Regions from separate parts of the Gordonia westfalica genome, predicted to be linked through region 2. Evidence: riboswitches for the same ligand, from Rfam matches in the RefSeq annotation. Region 2 holds a riboswitch; the other holds the start of a gene.
The links. Region 2 has a riboswitch for cobalamin ahead of BLU62_RS17715 (FecCD family ABC transporter permease). Riboswitches for the same ligand answer to the same signal wherever they lie in the genome.
Positions count from the first base shown of each region.

Region 1: linked by a shared signal. The riboswitch ahead of BLU62_RS14345 (CbtB domain-containing protein) and the one ahead of BLU62_RS17715 (FecCD family ABC transporter permease) in region 2 are both predicted to bind cobalamin.

Region 1 is NZ_FNLM01000034.1:1,955,909-1,965,529, reverse strand. Features, by position in the region: gene BLU62_RS14350 (ATP-dependent helicase) at 1-1,251, opposite strand, end outside; cobalamin riboswitch at 1,266-1,438, shown strand; gene BLU62_RS14345 (CbtB domain-containing protein) at 1,478-1,711, shown strand; gene BLU62_RS14340 (CbtA family protein) at 1,761-2,585, shown strand; gene BLU62_RS14335 (histidine phosphatase family protein) at 2,600-3,085, shown strand; gene BLU62_RS14330 (acyl-CoA dehydrogenase family protein) at 3,200-4,426, shown strand; gene ppk2 (polyphosphate kinase 2) at 4,624-5,463, shown strand; partial or broken gene BLU62_RS14320 (cation-translocating P-type ATPase) at 5,465-7,962, shown strand; gene BLU62_RS14315 (SulP family inorganic anion transporter) at 7,959-9,621, shown strand, end outside.
Region 2 is NZ_FNLM01000034.1:2,708,476-2,718,096, reverse strand. Features, by position in the region: gene BLU62_RS17760 (5-oxoprolinase subunit PxpA) at 1-259, shown strand, start outside; gene BLU62_RS17755 (5-oxoprolinase subunit B family protein) at 256-1,182, shown strand; gene BLU62_RS17750 (5-oxoprolinase subunit C family protein) at 1,179-2,147, shown strand; gene BLU62_RS17745 (biotin/lipoyl-containing protein) at 2,204-2,413, shown strand; gene BLU62_RS17740 (acetyl-CoA carboxylase biotin carboxylase subunit) at 2,413-3,789, shown strand; gene BLU62_RS17735 (TetR/AcrR family transcriptional regulator) at 3,867-4,442, opposite strand; gene BLU62_RS17730 (VOC family protein) at 4,518-4,919, shown strand; gene BLU62_RS17725 (ABC transporter substrate-binding protein) at 4,938-5,999, opposite strand; gene BLU62_RS17720 (ABC transporter ATP-binding protein) at 5,996-6,823, opposite strand; gene BLU62_RS17715 (FecCD family ABC transporter permease) at 6,823-7,875, opposite strand; cobalamin riboswitch at 7,948-8,130, opposite strand; gene BLU62_RS17710 (L-lactate dehydrogenase) at 8,265-9,218, shown strand; gene BLU62_RS17705 (excalibur calcium-binding domain-containing protein) at 9,420-9,621, shown strand, end outside.

The sequences.
Region 1 (9,621 bases), 750 kb from region 2:
GACCTGGTGGCCCGCACGGCCGATGCGCTGCAGGCCGCTGGCGACCGACGGCGGCGCCTCCACCTGGATGACGAGATCGACCGCGCCCATGTCGATGCCGAGCTCCAGCGAGCTGGTCGCGACCACGCAGGCGAGCCGTCCGGCTTTGAGGTCGTCCTCGATCTGGGCGCGGTGCTCCTTGCTGACCGAACCGTGGTGCGCCCGCGCGAGAAGCGCCTCGGCGCCGGAACTCGCCCCGCTGCCCATCACGAACGCGGGTGCCCCGCCCGCGACCTTCGGATTGGCGGCCGGTTCGGCGGTCACGCCCTGCCGCTCGGCGTGGATCTCGTTGAGCCGGGCGGTGAGCTTCTCGGCGAGGCGTCGTGAGTTGGCGAACACGATCGTCGCCCGGTTGGCCTCGATCTGGTCGACGATCGACGCCTCGACGTACGGCCACAGCGATCCGGCCGTGGGGGAGAAGGCGTCGTCGAGTTCGGACGGGTCGGCGCCGTCGGGACCGGCCGCGGGCGGGATGTTGGCCATGTCCTCGACCGGCACGTCGACGCGGAGGTCGAAGGTCTTGTCGGCCTTGGGTTTGACCACCTGGCACGGCGCCGACCCGGAGAGGAATCCGGCCACCACCTCGGGTGGCCGCACGGTCGCCGACAGGCCGATTCGCTGGGCGGGTTTCTCGAGCAACTCGTCGAGGCGTTCGAGGGTCAGCGCCAGGTGGGTGCCGCGTTTGGTCGAGGCGACCGCGTGGACCTCGTCGACGATGATCGCCTCGACGTTCGTGAGGCTCTCCCGTGCCGCGGAGGTCAGCATGAGGTACAGCGACTCCGGGGTGGTGATCAGGATGTCGGGCGGGGTCTTGACCAGTGCGCGACGATCGGCGGCCGAGGTGTCGCCGGACCGGACGCCGACCGTGATGTTCGGTTCGGGCAGGTCGAGTTCCTGCGCGGCGCGGGTGATGCCGGTCAGCGGCGCCCGCAGGTTGCGCTCCACGTCGACGGCCAGCGCCTTGAGCGGGGAGATGTAGACGACCTTCGTGCCCGGTCGGCGGGTGGCGGCGTCGGCGGCGAGCCGGTCGAGGGCCCACAGGAAGGCCGCGAGCGTCTTGCCGGAACCCGTCGGGGCGATGACCAGTGTGTTCGCCCCGTCGGCGATGGAGGTCCAGGCGCCCTTCTGCGCTGCGGTCGGCTTGGTGAACGCCCCGGTGAACCATCGCCGGGTGGGGGCGGTGAAGCGATCGAGTACCGAGGGGCGGGGCATCTCTCCACTATGTCGCACATGTGTGACAGGCCGGGGTATACAGTCGACACACGCCTGTACGGGGAATCCGGTGAGAATCCGGAACGGTCGCGCCACTGTGAACGACGACGCCGGACGCGGTCGAGGATTTCGACGGTGCCTGGGGAAGACGTGAGTCAGGATGCCGTGCCGGCGAGCAACTGATCCACATACTCACCGACGCGAGATCGGCGAAAGGACAAATCCCATGACGTCTCCCCGTACGACCGAAGCGGTCAAGTCACCCACCCGTGCGATCGCGGTACCGGACCTCTCGGTCGCGAGCGCGGCGCTCTGGCTGAGCCTCACCGTGCTGCTGGCCGGGCTCGCCTACTACTTCCTCGGCTACGACCAGGGCGTCGTCTCCGTCTTCGGCGCGGACACGCACGTGCACGAGTTCGTGCACGACGCCCGCCACTTCCTCGGCTTCCCCTGCCACTGAGTCGGCTGAGCAACCACCAGACACTCACCGATCCAGGGGACAAGTTCACATGGAGAAGAAATTCATCGGCGCAGGTCTGCTCTCGGGCCTGATCGCCGGCATCGTCTCGTTCGTCTTCGCGCGCTTCTACCTCGAACCCGTGGTGGCGAAGGCCGTCGACTACGAGGGCGAACGGTCGGAAGCCGAGGAGACGCTGGCGCACGCCGCCGGCGGCCATTCCCACGGTGACGGCGGCGAGGTCTTCACCCGCGCCATGCAGGAGAACCTCGGCGCCGGCGTCGGCAACGTGGTGTTCGCGCTGTGCATGGGCGCGTTCTTCGCGGTCGCCTTCACCGTGCTGTGGAGCTATCTCGGCAATCGGTATCCGGCCACCGACGCCCGTGCGGTCGCCGCGGTGCTCGGGGCCATCGGATTCGTCGCGGTCTTCGGCGTGCCGTTCTTCGCCTACCCGGCCAATCCGCCGGCGGTGGGGGACGACGACACGATCGGGGATCGGACCGGCGCATTCCTGACCATCACGATCGCCTCGGTTGTCCTGGCGATCGCAGCGGTCGTGCTCGCGCTGTGGCTTCGCCCGCGGATCGGCGGGCTGGTGTCGGCGGTCGTCGGCGGCGCGGCCTACCTCGTCGGGGTCGGGATCACCATCGCGCTGCTGCCGTCCTTCCACGAGGTGCCCGAGCCGGTGCGCAACGACGCCGGCCAGATCGTGTTCCCGGGATTCCCGGCCGATGTGGTCGGCGACTTCCGCGTGTACACGATCGTCAACCAGGTGATTCTCTGGACGGTCCTGACCGTCGTTTTCGCCCTGATCCTCGGCGCGATGGCCCGCTCGAAGAACTCCACGGCTCGCGCGGCCGGCGCCACCCAGGGCTGACCCGACGTCGGACAATGCAGGTCATCACCGCCGGGCGCACCGGTCCCAACCGATCGGTGCGCTTCGGCGGTGATGCGCCTCTGGACGATCGAGGCCGGCGCGACATCGAAGCGCTCGCCGGGTCGGTCGCCGGACCGGTCGCGGTCTGCGGGCCGGAGGCCGCGACAGTCGAGAGCGCCCGGCTCCTGGTCGAGGAGCCCGTCGTCGACGACGCCCTCAGGACATTGGACGTCGGCTCCTGGGCGGGACTGACTCCCGAGGAGATCGACCCCCGCGATCTGGCGGCGTTCTTCACCGATCCGGCGTCCCGGCCCCATGGTGGCGAGAGCGTCGAGGAGTTCGTGCGCCGTGCCCACGACTGGCGCGACTCCACGAACACCGCGGGTGCGTCGATCGTCGTCGCGATGCCCGTCGCGCAGGCGCTTCTGTGTGACCACCCGGCAGGCTACTTCCGGGTCGAGGTCCGGCCGGCCACCTCTTACTCCTGGTCCCGGCACTGAAGAAACAAAAACGAGTGGACGTACCTAGACATCGCCAGTGACTCCTGACACAGTTGAGTCGGCAAAACTGAAACGTGTTCGCCCCCGGGCGGGCACTGGTCTGGGAGAGTGACGATGTTCGAGTGGTCCGAAGAAGATCTGATGGTGCGGGACGCGCTGCGCGCGTTCATCGACAAGGAGATCCGGCCACATCTCGACGAGCTCGAGTCCGGCGTGCTGCCCCCGTACGACATCACCCGCAAGCTGCTGTCGACCTTCGGGGTCGACGCGATGGCCAAGGATGCGCTGGAGAAGGAACTCGCCGCAGAAGCCAACGGGGAGAAGAAGAAATCCTCCGGCGAGGGCGGCGGCATGGGCGGCTCGATGTTCATGATGGTCAACATCGAGCTGGCGGGTGTGTGCCTGGGGCTCGTCGCCTCGCTGGGTGTGAGCATGGGCCTGACCGCCTCGACGATCCGCGGCAAGGGCACCCTCGCCCAGAAGAAGCGCTGGCTGCCGGAGCTCGTCACGATGGAGAAGGTCGGCGCCTGGGCGATCACCGAACCCGATTCGGGCTCCGACGCCCTCGGTGGCATGAAGACGACGGTCCGCCGGGACGGTGACGACTACATCCTCAACGGACAGAAGACGTTCATCACCAACGGTCCGTACGCCGACACCATCGTCGTGTTCGCGAAACTCGACGACGGAAGCGGGACGCCCATGCGTGACCGCAAGGTGCTGTCCTTCGTCCTCGACAAGGGGATGCCGGGACTCGTCCAGGGCAAACCGTTCAAGAAGATGGGCATGATGAGCTCGCCGACCGGTGAGCTGTTCTTCGACAACGTCCGGGTCGGCAAGGACCGCCTGCTCGGCGAGACCGAGGACACCGGTGAGGATTCCCGCGGTTCCGAGGGGGCCAAGGCCGGGTTCACCGCGGAACGCGTGGGCATCGCAGCGCTGTCGCTGGGCATCATCAACGAGGCGCAGCGCCTGTCGATCGATTACGCCAAGACACGCAAGCTGTGGGGCCAGGAGATCGCCCAGTTCCAGCTCATCCAGCTCAAGCTCGCCGAGATGGAGATCGCCCGGATCAACGTGCAGAACATGCTCTTCAGCGCGATCGAACGCAGCAAGGCGGGTAAGCCGCTGAGCCTGTCGGAGGCATCGGCGATGAAGCTCTACTCGTCGAAGGCCGCGACCGACGTCGCGATGGAGGCCGTGCAGTTGTTCGGCGGCAACGGCTACATGGCCGAGTACCGGGTCGAGCAGCTCGCGCGAGACGCCAAGTCGCTCATGATCTACGCGGGCAGCAACGAGATCCAGGTGACCCACGTCGCCAAGGGGCTGCTGCGCGGCTGACCCCACGCGGACTCCGACGACGGCCCGGGCAGAACTCTGCCCGGGCCGTTTCCGTCTGTGAATGGCGGAATCGACACGATCTGAGCCCGGTTCGAGCATTCGGATGTGAGCGTGTTCCCGGCGGTCGACAATACGACAGGACTGGCCCCGGCCCTCGCCGAAAGGGGTGGCGTCGACCGATGATCGCGAGGTGAACGATGGGTGGCAAAAAGCATCGGGGAAAGAAGTCCGGCGGCCACGAGCGTGAGGCCGTCGCCCCCATGTCGGACAAGGCGTACCGGAAGGCACTCAAGCCGCTTCATGCCGAACTGGTGGCGATGCAGCAATGGGTCACGTCGTCGGGGGCCAAGGTCTGTGTGGTCTTCGAGGGGCGGGACACCGCAGGCAAGGGCGGGGTCATCAAGGCGATCACGGCGCGTGTGAGCCCGCGGGTGTTCCGGGTGGTCGCGCTGCCCGCCCCGTCCGACCGGGAGAGATCGCAGATGTATCTCCAGCGGTACGTACCCCATCTGCCGGCGGCCGGGGAGATCGTCATCTTCGACCGGAGCTGGTACAACCGTGCCGGAATAGAACGTGTCCTCGGGTTCTGTACCGAGGAGCAGACCCGCCAGTTCCTGCAGCAGACGCCGACCGTGGAACGGGCGATGGTCGATTCGGGGATCATCCTCCTGAAGTACTGGCTCGAGGTCAGTCAGGAGCAGCAGGCGCTGCGTCTCCAGAGTCGCATCGACGATCCGCGCAAGACCTGGAAACTCTCGAAGACCGATCTCGAATCCTACAGTCGCTGGTACGACTTCTCGCGAGCCCGCGACGAGATGTTCCGATACACCGACACCGGTTGGGCACCTTGGTATGTCGTCTCCAACAACGACAAGAAGCGCGGTCGGCTCAACGTGATCAGCCACCTGCTGAGCCAGGTGCCCTACGAACCGCTCGAACGTCCCGCCGTCACGTTGCCGAAACGACAGAAGCCGCACGGATATCGACAGCCGGACCAGGCGTTGCACTGGATTCCCACGCCCTTCCAGGAGTTGTGAGATGGCCGCCGTCGGCCCCGTGCCTCCGCCTGCGCAGGGCGGCAACGATGCCGACGAGACGGCGTGGCACTGCCTGGACGCCGACGCCGTCATCGCGGCACTGTGTTCCGACCGCCGGCAGGGGCTGGCTCCCGCGGAGGTCGACTCGCGGCGGAAACACCATGGCGACAACGAGATCGCCGCCGAGCCCGCACCGTCGCCGTGGGCGATCGCGCTGGTGCAGCTGAAAGACCCGATGAACCTCATGCTGGTTGCCGTGGTGATCATCAGCCTGGTGATCGCGGAGATCTCCACCGCACTCGTGGTGGCGGTCCTGGTGGTCGTCAACGTCGTGCTCGGGACGCGGCAGGAGCTGAAGGCGCGGGCGAGCGTGGATGCGCTTGCGCGGATACAGGTTCCGAAGGCCCGCGTGGTGCGCGGTGGCGTCCTGCAGGAGGTGCCTGCGGCGCAACTGGTCCCGGGCGACATCGTCGAACTCGAGGCCGGTGACCTGGTCCCGGCGGACGGACGGCTGCTGCAGTCGGCCACCCTCGAGACCCAGGAGGCTGCGCTGACGGGGGAGAGTGCGCCGGTACCCAAGAGTCCCGACGTACTCGCCGACGCGTCCGTCGCGCTCGGCGACCGCACCGACATGGCGTTCCAGAACACCTCGGTCACCCGTGGAACCGCGACGATCGTGGTGACCGAGACCGGTATGCGGACGCAGATGGGCCGGATCGCGTCGTTGCTCTCCGCGATTCCGCCGCGCAGATCCCCGCTCCAGCGCGAACTCGACTCGCTGACCCGCCTGCTCGGTGTGATCGCGTGGGTCGCCGTGGCGATCATCGTCGTCATCGGGCTCCTGCGTGGCCAGGATGCGGCGACCGTGATGCTGCTGGGCATCTCGATGGGCGTCTCGGCGATTCCCACGGGCATGCCCACCTTCGTGCAGGCGATGCTGGCCTTCGGGGCGCGGCAACTCGCCGAGGCCAGGGCGGTCGTCAAGAACCTCACCGACGTCGAGACGCTCGGTGCGACGAGCCTGATCAACTCGGACAAGACCGGCACCCTGACGATGAACCAGATGACGGTGCGGTCGTTGTACTTTCACGGCCGGTGGTTCGCGGTCGAGGGGGAGGGATACCGCAAGACCGGGGCCATCACGCAGGCCGCCGGCGAGGAGGTCCCCGACTTCACGCTGCTGGCGTACGGTATGTGTCTCGACAGCGACGCCGTCGTCTCCGACGACGGTGCGGTGGTCGGGGACCCCACGGAGGCGGCGCTGATCGTGCTCGCCGCCAAGATGGGCGTCGACGCACCACTGACGAGACGGACCTATCCGCGGGTGGCCGAGGTCCCGTTCGACTCGTCGTACAAGTTCATGGCGACCTATCACCACCTCCCGGTGGACGGCGCCACGCATTTCGTCGAGATGGTCAAGGGCGGACCGGATGTGCTTCTCGCACGGTGTCGCTCGGCCTATCGGCCGGGGCGACGGGAGGTCCCGCTCGACGAGGCCCGGGCGCGATCAGCGGTGCGGACCTCGCCGGTATGACCGACGACGAACTCGTCCGGAGACTCCCGCGGCTGCACGTCTTCGGTCGCGTCACCCCGGCCGACAAACTGCGCCTCGCCGACGTCATGCAGCGCGGCGGCGCGATCGTCGCGATGACCGGCGACGCGGTCAACGACGCCGCCGCCCTCAAGAAGGCCGACATCGGCGTCGCGATGGGGTCGGGGAGCGAGGTGACCAAACAGGCGGGAAAGCTCATCCTGACCGACGACAACTTCGGCACGCTGATCACCGCGATCCGCCTGGGCCGCAGCGTGTATGACAGGATCCTCGCCTACATCCGCTATCAGATGTCCAAGCTGTTCTCGCTGGTCCTGCTGTTCCTGGTCGCGAGCATCTTCGACATCAACGACGGTGTCGCGCTGTCGCCGCTGATGGTGGTGTTCCAACACTTCTTCATCACGTTGTTCCCGGTCATCGTGATCATGCAGGACCCGTCGCCTCCGGGGCTCATGGACAAGCCACCGCGTGATCCGACGCAGCCCATCGCCAACCGGAAGGCGTTCGTCCAGTGGTTCGCCTACGGGGTTCTCCAGTTCGCGGTGACGCTGGCGGCGATGCTCCTCGCCCCGGGGTCGATGAGTCCCACCGAACCGAACGTGCCGATGACGACCGCCTTCGTCGTCCTCTCGCTCGGTTCGATCCTGGCCGGTCTGACGATGCGCCGTGATCCGGAATCCGGCTTGTCACCGCCGATCCTGGGTGCGTTGAAGATCTTGTCGATCCCCCTCGTGGTCACCGTTCTGTCCGTCGAACTCGGCTTCATGCAGGAGCTCCTGCAGACCACATCGCTGACCGGTGGGCAGTGGCTGGCGTGCCTCGGGTGGTCGCTGATCATCCCGGTGGTCGTGGAGGGCGAGGAGGCGATCCGCCGACGGAGGCGCGACGCGCGGGCGCCCGGGGTGGCAGCGAGGATCGCCGTCGCACCGCGGCGCGCACGCACATGAGCGGCGGCAGGTCGGGGCTCTGGCGCCTTCCTGGTCTGGCCACGGCACGCGGGTACGAGCGCGACTGGCTCCGCGCCGACATCACCGCGGGCCTGGTGCTCACCGCGCTGCTCATCCCCGCGGGTATGGGTTACGCCGAGGCGGCCGGGCTACCCGCGTATGCGGGTCTGTGGGCGACGATCGTGCCGCTGCTCGCGTACGCCGTCGTCGGCCCCTCGAAGATCCTGGTGCTCGGCCCCGATTCGTCGCTCGCGCCACTGATCGCGGCCGCGGTGCTGCCGCTGGCCGCGGTCGGTGATCCCGAGGATGCTCTCGCGCTCGCCGGGATCCTCGCCGTTCTGGTCGGCGCGATCCTCGTCCTGGGCGGGTACCTCCGGCTCGGGTTCGTCACCGAACTCCTGTCCAAGCCACTGAGGCTCGGTTACCTCAACGCGATCGCGGTGATCGTCGTCATCGGGCAGTTGCCGAAGCTGCTCGGCTTCTCCGTCGACGCCTCGGGACTGTTCGAGGAGATCGGTGAGATCGTCACCTCGATCGCGCACGGTGACGTCGACGGGGTCGCCGCCGCGATGGGGATCGTGTGCCTCCTGGTGATCGTCGCGTTCCGGCGATGGCTCCCGAGGATTCCGGGGGTCCTCGTCGCCGTGGTCGGTTCGATCGTGGTGACGGCGGTGCTCGGGCTCGACGACGACATCGGCATGGTCGGCGCCCTGCCGGAGGGGCTGCCCCTTCCGCAGTACGGCGGGATCGAGTGGGGCGAGGTGCTGTCGCTTCTCGGACCGGCCGCGGGCATCGCGCTCATCGCCTTCGCCGACTCCGGCGTGCTGTCGCGGACCTTCGCCGCCCGGCACGGCGAGGATGTCGACGGCAGCACGGAGATGAAAGCGATCGGCACGGCCAACATCGCCGGCGGACTGTTCGGCGGATTCCCCATCTCCGCAAGCGGTTCACGTACGCCGGTCGCCGAACAGGCCGGCGCCCGCACACAGCTCGCCGGCGTGGTCGGGGCGGTCGCGGTGCTGGTGTTCGTCCTGGTGGCTCCCGGCGTCACCGCCTATCTACCCGACGCCACGCTGGCGGCGGTCGTGATCGTGGCGGCGACGGCGCTGCTCGACATTCCCGGGATGATCCGGATGTGGCGACTGAGCACGCTCGAATTCGGTCTGGCGGTAGCGGCTTTCTTCGGTGTCGCGCTCGTCGGTGTGCTCGAGGGCATCCTGGTCGCGATCGGACTGTCCTTCGTCGCGGTGGTCGCACGCGCCTGGCAGCCGTATCGAACGGAGCTCGTGGAGCTGGCGGGCACCGGCTTTCACGATGTCGCCCGGCATCCGGAGGGTCACCGGATTCCCGGGCTCGTGCTCATCCGCTTCGACGCGCCGCTGTTCTTCGCCAACGGCAAGATCTTCGCCGAACACGTCCGGAAGGTGCTGGCGCGCAGCGAGACCCCGGTCGACTGGGTCGTCGTCGCCGCGGAGCCCATCACCGGTCTCGACACCACCGCCGTCGACGAACTCGTCGACCTCGACCGGTCACTCGAATCATCCTCGGTGCGTTTGGTGTTCGCGGAACTCAAGGGGCCGATCAAGGACAAGATCATCAGGTTCGGTGTCGGCGACCGGTTCGACGAATCCCGGTTCTTCCCCACGGTCGAGTCGGCCG
Region 2 (9,621 bases):
CGACGACAACGGCTTCAACGTCATCGAACCCGTTCCGGCGGAGAAGGATCCGGAAGCGGTCGCGACGCGGGCGCTCCAGATGGCGCACGGTTCCGTCGAGACCGTCAGCGGTGCGACGATCGCCATGCCGGTGACGTCGATCTGTATCCACGGTGATCGGCCGAACGCCGTCGCGGTTGCCGCTGCGGTCCGTCGTCGACTCGAGTCCGAGGGCGTCGCGGTACACCCCGTCGAGCGCCGGGCAGGACTGCCGGCATGACCGCCGCGACCCTGACACCCCAGTACTTCGCGCTCCCCGGCGGTGCGCGGCTCAGCTTCGGCGGCGACGAGTTCGTCTTCGTCGAACTCTCCGAGGCCATGGATCTCGCGGTGGCACTACAGGTGCAGTCCATCGTGGCCGCGATCGTCTCGCTCGACATCGACGGCGTCGTCGACATCGTGCCGGCGCACGTCAGCTACATGGTCCGCGTGCGCCCGGAGGACCTCGACCCCCGCGACCTCATCCCGACCCTCGTCGCGGCGCATCAGAAGGTCGTCGACTCCGGTGGGGGCGGCTCCGCGCCCACCATCGCCACCACGATCGTCGAGATCCCGGTGTACTACAACGACCCCTGGACGAACGAGGTGACCGCGCGCTTCCGTGACCGGCACCCGTCACCGGAGGAGACCGATGTCGAATTCACGGCGCGGGTCAACGGTTTCGACTCCGCCGACGAGCTGATCGCGGCGCACTCGGCGCATCCGTTCATCGCGACCTTCAACAACTTCATCCCCGGCAACGCCGAATGCGTGCAGCTGGTACCGCAGGAGATGCAGATCCAGGTGCCCAAGTACCTGAGCCCGCGGACCCAGACGCCGGCGCGCGCGGTCGGGCACGGCGGCAACCAGATGAACATCTACCCGGTCGAATCGCCGGGCGGTTTCCAGCTTCTCGGGCGGTCGGCGCTGCCGGTCGTCGACTTGTCGATGACCCGTCCCGGATTCACCTCCTCGCCGGTCCTGTTGCCGGCGCCCACCCTGGTGAAGTTCACGCCGGTCGACGAGTCGGGATACGACGAGGTCGTCACCGCGTTCGAGGCCGGAACCTATGAGATCAACCGTGCCGCCATCGAATTCGACCTGCAGGCGTTCACCGCGGACCCGCTCGGCTACACCCGTTCCCTGGTAGGAGAACTGCGATGATCACGATCATCAAGCCCGGACTGCAGACCACCGTCCAGGACCTGGGGCGTCCCGGCAAGCTCACGTTGGCGATGCCGCCGGCCGGGGCGCTCGACCAGTTCGCGCATCGCATCGCGAATGCCCTGGTGGGCAACGGTCCCGAGGCCGCGACCCTCGAGGCCGCGCTGATGGGACCCACCCTCGTCTCCGACACCGGCTGCATCGTGGCGGTGACCGGTGCGGATGTCGACGTGATCATCGACGGCGTGGTGCACCCGTCGTGGACGGCGATGTGGCTGCCTGCCGGTTCCGAACTCAGGCTCGGACCGCTCCGCAGCGGTGCCCGCGCCTACCTCGCGTTCGCCGGCGGTATCGACGTGCCGGTCGTGATGGGCAGCCGATCGACCTACATGCTCTCGGGCATCGGCGGTTTCGAGGGGCGCGCACTGCGCGCGAAAGACGTCCTGCCTCTCGGACCCCGGACGCGTGCGGTCGAGGAGGGGCGTCGGCTCCCGGTCCGGTACCGGCCGACTCCCTCGTCGTCGATCGAGGCCCGGATCGTGCTCGGACTGGCCGCCTATCGGTTCACCCCGGAATCGTTGCGGGCCTTCACCGAACGTGAGTACCAGCTGTCGCCGGAATCGAACCGCACGGGCTACCGATTCGTCGGGGAACCCCTGGACTTCGTCGAACGGGAGGCGCCGTTCGGAGCGGGGGACAACCCCAGCAACGTCGTCTCGCTGGGATATCCGCTCGGATCGATCCAGGTGCCCAACGGTTCGGAACCCATCTGCCTGCTCCGCGACGCCGTGACCGGCGGCGGATTCGTCACGCTCGGCACCGTGATCTCGGCCGATCTGGACCTCCTCGCGCAGGCCAAGGCGCCCGATCGGGTGAAGTTCACCGCGGTCGACATCGACACCGCACTCAAACTCCGCCACGAACACAGCGAACACGTCCACAACGCCGTCGCCGCCATCGTCTGACGCGGCTCCCGACCCAAGGAGAACACAATGACCGAGATGCAGAGCCCCACCCCGGATTGTTCTGGCACCGTCCGGATCCCGACAGTGAAGTGTTCTGCAAGCCCGGCGACACCGTCGAGATCGGACAGCAGATCGGCGTCGTCGAGGTGATGAAGATGTTCGCGCCGATCGAGGCCGAGGTCGCCGGCGTGTTCACCGGATACGCGGTGGACAGCGGGGCACAGGTCGACGCCGGGCAGGTCATCGCCACGTTCGAGGCTTCCTGATGTCTCCGGGGAACGGCGCACCGGCGCGGCGGGTGCTCATCGCCAACCGCGGTGAGATCGCCGTTCGTATCATCCGCGCCTGCCACGACCTGGGCTGGACCGCCATCGCGGTCCACTCGGATGTGGATGCCGACAGCCTGCACGTCCGCCTGGCCGACGAGGCCGTCGAGATCGGTCCCGCGGCCGCGGCCGACAGCTACCTGCGGGTCGAGGCGATCCTCGACGCCGCGGTGCGCACGGGCGCCGAGGCCATCCACCCGGGATACGGATTCCTCTCGGAGAACGCCGAATTCGCGCAGGCGGTGATCGACGCCGGTCTCCGCTGGGTAGGGCCGTCGCCGCAGGTCATCTCCATGATGGGTGACAAGGAGACCGCGCGGCGCACCGCACGTGCGGCCGGTGTCCCGGTGGTCCCGGGCAGCGACCTGCTCGCCGACGCCGATGCCGCGCTCCGCGCCGCGGACGAGGTCGGGTACCCGGTCCTCGTCAAGGCGCGGGCAGGTGGCGGTGGCAAGGGGATTCGTGCCGCGGCCGGACCCGACGACCTCGTCGAACAGTTCGCCGACGCGCGACGCGAGGTGATGGGTGCCTTCGGCGACGACGGCCTCTACCTCGAGCGTTCGCTCCCGCAGGTGCGCCACGTCGAGGTGCAGGTTCTCGGTGACTCGCACGGCAACGTCGTGCATCTCTTCGAGCGCGAGTGCTCGCTGCAGCGTCGTCGGCAGAAGGTCGTCGAGGAGGCTCCCGCGCCGACACTCGATCGTGAGGTCGCGGCCGCGATGCACGCGTCGGCTGTCGCGCTGGCCGCCGAGGTCGGTTACACCTCGGCCGGCACCGTCGAGTTCCTGGTGGATCCGGCGGGGGAGTACTACTTCATCGAGATGAACACCCGGATCCAGGTGGAACACGGTGTGACCGAGGAACTCACGGGCGTCGACCTGGTGGCCGAGCAGCTGCGGATCGCCTTCGGGGACCCGATCGGCGTCAAGCAGGACGAGATCGTCGCCCGCGGTGCGGTCATCGAACTCCGTCTCAACGCCGAGAACCCGAAGTTCCACTTCTTCGGATCGCCGGGAGCCGTTGCGGGATGCACCTTCCCGGCCGGACCGGGTGTGCGCATCGACAGCGGCGTGGTCTCCGGATCGGTGATTCAGCCGCACTACGACTCGATGGTGGCCAAGATCGTGGTCGCCGGGGCCGACCGTGAGCAGGCGATCGCCCGCGCGGTTCGGGCTGTCGGCGAGACCCGTTGGGCCGGACCGGTCACCACGCTCGGCTTCCTCGACGCCGTGCTGGCGACCGACTGGTACCGAAGTGCGGACTTCCACACCGGCACGATCGACGAGACCCTGCCGGAGCTGCTCAGGTCGTTGTAGGCCGGATTGTTCGGCCGGCTCCAGATCGTCACCGGGGCAACCGCGGCCGTCCACCGGCGGCGCCCATCGCGTCCGGTTCAGCCGAGCACGGTGTCGACGAGCAGGTCGAGTGCGCGATGCGCACGGTCGGGAGCATCCGGGTTCGACGACTGCGCCAGCCACAGCGCGGCCTCGTTCATCGCGCCCGACAGTTGGGCGGTGAGGGGATCGAGAAGATCGGGGTCGGTGCCGACCGACGCGAGGGCCTCCCGCAGGTGGACGACGGAGTTCTCGGCGTCCATCTGCCGCCACTTGTCCCATCCGAACACCGCCGGCCCGTCGACGAGGAGTACCCGGACCGCCGGCTCGGCGGTGATCGCGTCCAGGAAGCCGTGACATCCGGCCCGCAGCTGCGCGCGGGGGTCGTCGCCGGCGGATTCGGCGGCTTCGACGACGGAGGTGGCGACCACGGCTTGGAGATCCGCCGCGACGGCCCCGAAAAGTCCTGCCTTGCTGCGGTAGTGGTGATATACCGCGCCGCGGGTCACGCCGGCGGATTCGGCGACGTCGTCGAGTGAGACGTCGCCGAATCCGCGGGTGCCGAACATCTCGGTCGCGATCTCGCGGATGTGGCGGGCGGTGGCCGCGGCGGCAGCCGCAGAGGCGCGGGGCATCTTGGGGTTCCTTTACGTACGGTGCGTATGTATAGTCGGCAGCATTACATACTCATCGTACGTAAAGGGGAGATCATGACCACCACCGGCTTCTATCCGGTCCTCATGTCCGGCGACGTCATGTCCGCGGCGGACTTCTATCGCACCCACGTCGGATTCCAGACCACCTTCGAGGCCGACTGGTACGTCAGCCTGCGGCTCGGTGACTTCGAACTGGCCCTCGTCGACGCCGCGCACCCGACGATCCCGGAGGGATACCGGGCGATGCCCCGCGGCGTCATCGTGAACCTCGAGGTCGACGACGTCGACGCGGTCCATGCCCGCATGGTCGATGCCGGGGTCGAACCGGTTCGTGCGCTGCGCGACGAGGACTTCGGTCAGCGCCACTTCATCGTCGAGGCGCCCGATGGGGTGCTGCTGGACGTCATCACACCCATCGCGCCGAGTGCCGACTACGCGGATGCCTACGCCGGCTGACCGTGGTGGCCCGGGGCCTCAGTCCAGCCAGTCGTTGCCGCCCAGGTTCAGCTGCTTGACGTCCAACGCCGGAGTGATGCCCGATTCCGGTGCCAGGTCGTGCTTTTCGAGGACCGATCGCAAGGTCTCGGCCGCGTCGATGTTGAGCGGGCTCGACACCCACATCGCGTAGGGCAGGTTCACAAAGCGGTTCTCGCGCACGGCCTTCAGGTTGCGGCTGGCCGGATTGCTGCGCAGCGCGTCGATCTTCTGTTCCACCGACTGGCCGGGGTAGTCGACGAACACGATCAGATCCGGGTCGGCGGTGGTGATCCGTTCCCAGCTGACCGCGGTCCAGGTGTCCTCGACGTCCTCGGTCGCGTTGCGTGCGCCCGCCGCGTCGATGATGCCCTGCGGGCCACCGAAGGAGCCCGAGGAGAAGATGGTGTCGGAGACACTGTCGAAGACGAAGGCGGTGGGCCTCTCCGCGGGTTGCGGTGCGCCGCGGAGCTTTTCGAGGCGTCGGTCGATGTCGTCGGCCACCCTCGCGCCCTGCTCCGGGTTGCCGGTGATGGTGCCGATGTTGCGCAGGTCGGTGTCGAGCGCGACCCACGGGTCCATCGTGCCCCGCTGGGCCTGGCCGTCGACCTGACGGCATGCCTCCGACAGCTGATACACGTCGATGCCGTGGGAGGCCAGGATCTCCGGGGTGATCCCGCGGGACTCGCTCATGCCGTAGTTGTATCCGGCGTACAGGACCTGGGGTTCGGCCCCGACGATGTTCTCGAGCGTGGGCTGCTCGGTGGCGACCTCGTTCAGCGTGTCCACCTGCGCGCCGAATTCGAGTCGGAGAACGTCCTTGTCACGCGCGAGCGAGCTGACGGCGACCATCTTGTCGCGGGCGCCGGCCGCCAGCGCGATCGCGATCATCCCGCCGTCGTTGACGAAGAGGCGATCGAGAGGCTGGTCGAAGGTGACCTCGGCGCCGCAGTTGGTGACGGTGACGCTGTCGGTGGCGGTGGCGCCGGACTCGGTGCCGCAACCCGCTGCGATGCCGAGGACGACGGCGAGCGAGGCGAATCGGGTGGTGTTGTGCTTCATCGGTTTTCCTTGCTGGTGTGGACCTGCGACGCAGGTGACGTGGGGGAGTTCAGGAGCAGATGGGGGAGACCGGTCTCGGGGTGCGGCACGACCGTTCCGGACACGTCGAAGACCGAGGCCAGCAGATCGGGTGTCAGTACCTCGACCGGCGGGCCGTGGGCGGTGATCCCACCGTCGGAGACCACAGCGACGGAATCGAAATGGCGGAGGACGAGGTCGAGGTCGTGCATCGCGGCGATGACCGTCGCCTCGAGGTCGTCGAGGATCTGCATCAGCCGCAGTCGCCAGGCCGCGTCGAGGTGGTTCGTCGGCTCGTCGAGTACGAGGACCGGCGTCTGCTGCGCGATCGCGCGGGCGAGCACGACACGGTGCCGTTCGCCGCCCGAGAGCTGCATACACGACCGGCGTTCCCAGCCTCCCAGTCCCACCTGCTCCAATGCGGACCGGACGATCTGCTCGTCGTCGGAATTGCGAGCGGCCCAGGCGGATCGGTAGGGCGTGCGTCCCAGGCCCACCGCCTCTGCGACCGTGAGTTCGGCCGACGGGTGTTCATCCTGACCGACGACCGCGATCGACAGCGCACGACGCCGCGCCGGAAGCCGGTCGAGATCGTCGTCGGCCAGTCGGATACGCCCGGACGCCGGTTGTTCGAGACCGCACAGGGTTCGCAGCAAGGTGCTCTTGCCCGACCCGTTGGGGCCGACGACGGCGAGGCGGGTTCCCGCCGGGACGTCGAGGTCCACCCCGCGGAGGATCGTGCGGCCACCCCGGCGACAACCGAGGCCGTTCGCGCGCAACGACATCGAGTGTTCGTCGGCGTTCATCAGGACCCGCCGCCGAACACGTACTGGCGTCGTCCCATCAGGAACAGGAAGATCGGTGCGCCGATGAGTCCGGTCACGATGCCCAACGGCATCTCGCGCGGCGACGCGGCCACCCGCGAGATGACGTCGACCCACACCAGGAACAAGGCACCGCCGCAGACCGCGACGGGGATCATGGCCCGGTGCGTCGCGCCGACCAGCAGGCGTGCGGCGTGCGGAACGATCAAGCCGACGAATCCGATGCCGCCCGCCACCGCGACGAGGACCCCGACCAGGATTCCCTGTACCGCGAACAACGCGTTCCGCATGGCGCGCACCGGAACCCCGAGGGACGTCGCGGTGTCGGTGCCCGCCGCATAGGCGTCGAGCCAGGAGTGGATGGCCAGCATCGCGAACACCGTGACCACGACCACCACGCCCGCGATCTGGACCTTCGCCCACGTGGCACCGGCGACGCTGCCCAGCATCCAGAACATCACGTTGTCGGCGGCATGCGGGTCGGCGGCGGTGAACACCAGGAGCGACGACAACGCCATGAACGCCGAGGACAGCACGACGCCGGACAGGATCAGGCGGAGGGCGGTCAATCCGCCTTGGGCCCGGGCCACCGCGTACACGGTGACCGACGCGGCGAGCGCGCCGATCAGCGCGCCGCCGGACAGCGCCCAGACACCCAGTGCAGCAAACGAACCGAGCGTGATCACGGCCGTCGCGCCGACGGCGGCACCGGCGGACACACCCAGCAGATACGGCTCGGCGAGCGGATTGCGGACCAGCGCCTGCATGAGGGCGCCCGCGAGCGCCAGACCGGCGCCGACGATGGCCGCGAGTACCGAACGCGGCAACCGCAGATCCCAGATGATCACGGCGTGAGCGGCGTCGAGCTCCTCGCCACCCAGTCGTCCGGCGACGGTATGCCAGACATCGCCGAGGGGTATGGTCTCGGCGCCGAAAGCGGTGGCAACCGCGATGCTCACCAGGGTGAGGGCGAGAAGAATCAGGGCAAGAGGCATCGACGGGAGTCGCCGTACCGACATGGCGGTGGCGATCATCGTCGTGCCGTCAGGAGGACGGGACACTTGTGGTGCTGCCTTAGGTCTGGGTACCTGTGCGCGAGATACCGGGTGGACTCGACGAGAACGGCAGGTATTCGGACTCGGGTTCGTCCGGACCCGACGCCTTCCCGGGTTGCCCCAGTGGCCTGTGTGTCGGGTCCGTCCCCCATACCGCTGCGCGCCAGTCCTGGATTCGCACCAGGTTCCCTGGCACCCGCGTGTGCAGGTGCGACCGCTCTCTGGACGTGAGGCTAGCAACACTCTCGTGGAGATCCCACCGCCGCCCGGGTCCGCCGAACCGGGCGCGCGACGTCGGGAGGTCTTACCCTGGGTGCCGACAGTGCTGAGCAACAGTCGCGAATCGAACCGAGGCGGACGGTGATCCGATGGACGGACGACCCACGAAACTTGCCATCATCGGCGCGGGCGCGGTGGGCACCGCGATCGCCTACTCGGCGCTGATCCGGGGAGTGGCGCGGACCGTCGCCCTCCTGGACATCAAGGCGCCGAAGGTCACCGCCGAAGTTCTCGACCTCTCGCACGGGCTGGAGTTCGTTCCCCGTGCCGACATCATCGGGTCCGACGACGTGTCGGTGTGCGCCGACGCCGACGTCGTCGTGTTCACCGCCGGCGCCAAACAGAAGCCGGGACAGTCGCGTCTCGAATTGGCCGAGGCGACAATCGGTTTGACACGGTCGATTCTGCCCGGTGTGCTCGAGGTCGCGCCGAATGCGATCTATCTCATGGTGACCAACCCGGTCGACGTCGTCACCTACGCCGCGCAGCGGATCACCGGTCTGCCGTCGAATCAGCTGTTCGGTTCCGGAACCGTTCTCGACTCGTCGCGCCTACGGTTCCTCATCGCGCAGCACTGCGGGGTGGCGGTCCAGAGCGTGCACTCCTACGTCGTCGGCGAACACGGCGACAGCGAGATCGCACTGTGGTCGTCGGCCACGATCGGCGGGGTGCCGCTGACGTCGTGGAAGCCGCTGCCCGGCCGTCCGGAGATGGATGCCGTTGCGCGTGAACGTATCCGGAACGAGGTCGTGCATGCTGCCTACGCGATCATCGAGGGCAAGGGTGCCACCAACTACGCCATCGGCCTCGCTGCCACACGGATCGTCGAAGCCGTCCTGAACGACGAGCATCGTGTCCTGCCGGTCTCCACCGCGGCGAACGGCTTTCCCGGACTCGAGGACGTGTGCCTCTCGCTGCCGACCGTCGTCGACCGCGGCGGTGCGCAGACCCGGCTCGAGGTCCCGCTGTCGGCCGACGAGGAGGCGGGTCTGCTGTCATCCGCGGAAACGCTGCGGGGGATGCAGGCGCGATTCGGGTTGTAGCCGCCCGACCTTCCCTACCCATTTCCACGATCGCCACTCCCGGCAGGATTCGCTGTTTCCAGCCAGCACATCTCTGGCGGAGGTGGCGATTCTTCGTGGGCCACTGTCCACCGGGTGGACCAATCCGCGCGCACAAGGCCGGTTCCGCGTCCCGGCCCGGGTAGCTTTACCTCGTCACATAGGTGTGAGAGAGGTTCGACGATGAGTGGTTCGCGGAAGATGGTTCTCGGGTTCGTCGCTGCGGCGTCGATGGTGGTCGCACCGCTGCTGGTGGCGGCACCCGCGTCGGCCGCGACCGACTACGCCAACTGCACGGAGCTGCGCGCGGACTACCCGCACGGCGTCGGCGAACCCGGTGCCGTCGACTCGACGTCCAGCACGCCGGTCACGAACTTCACCGTCG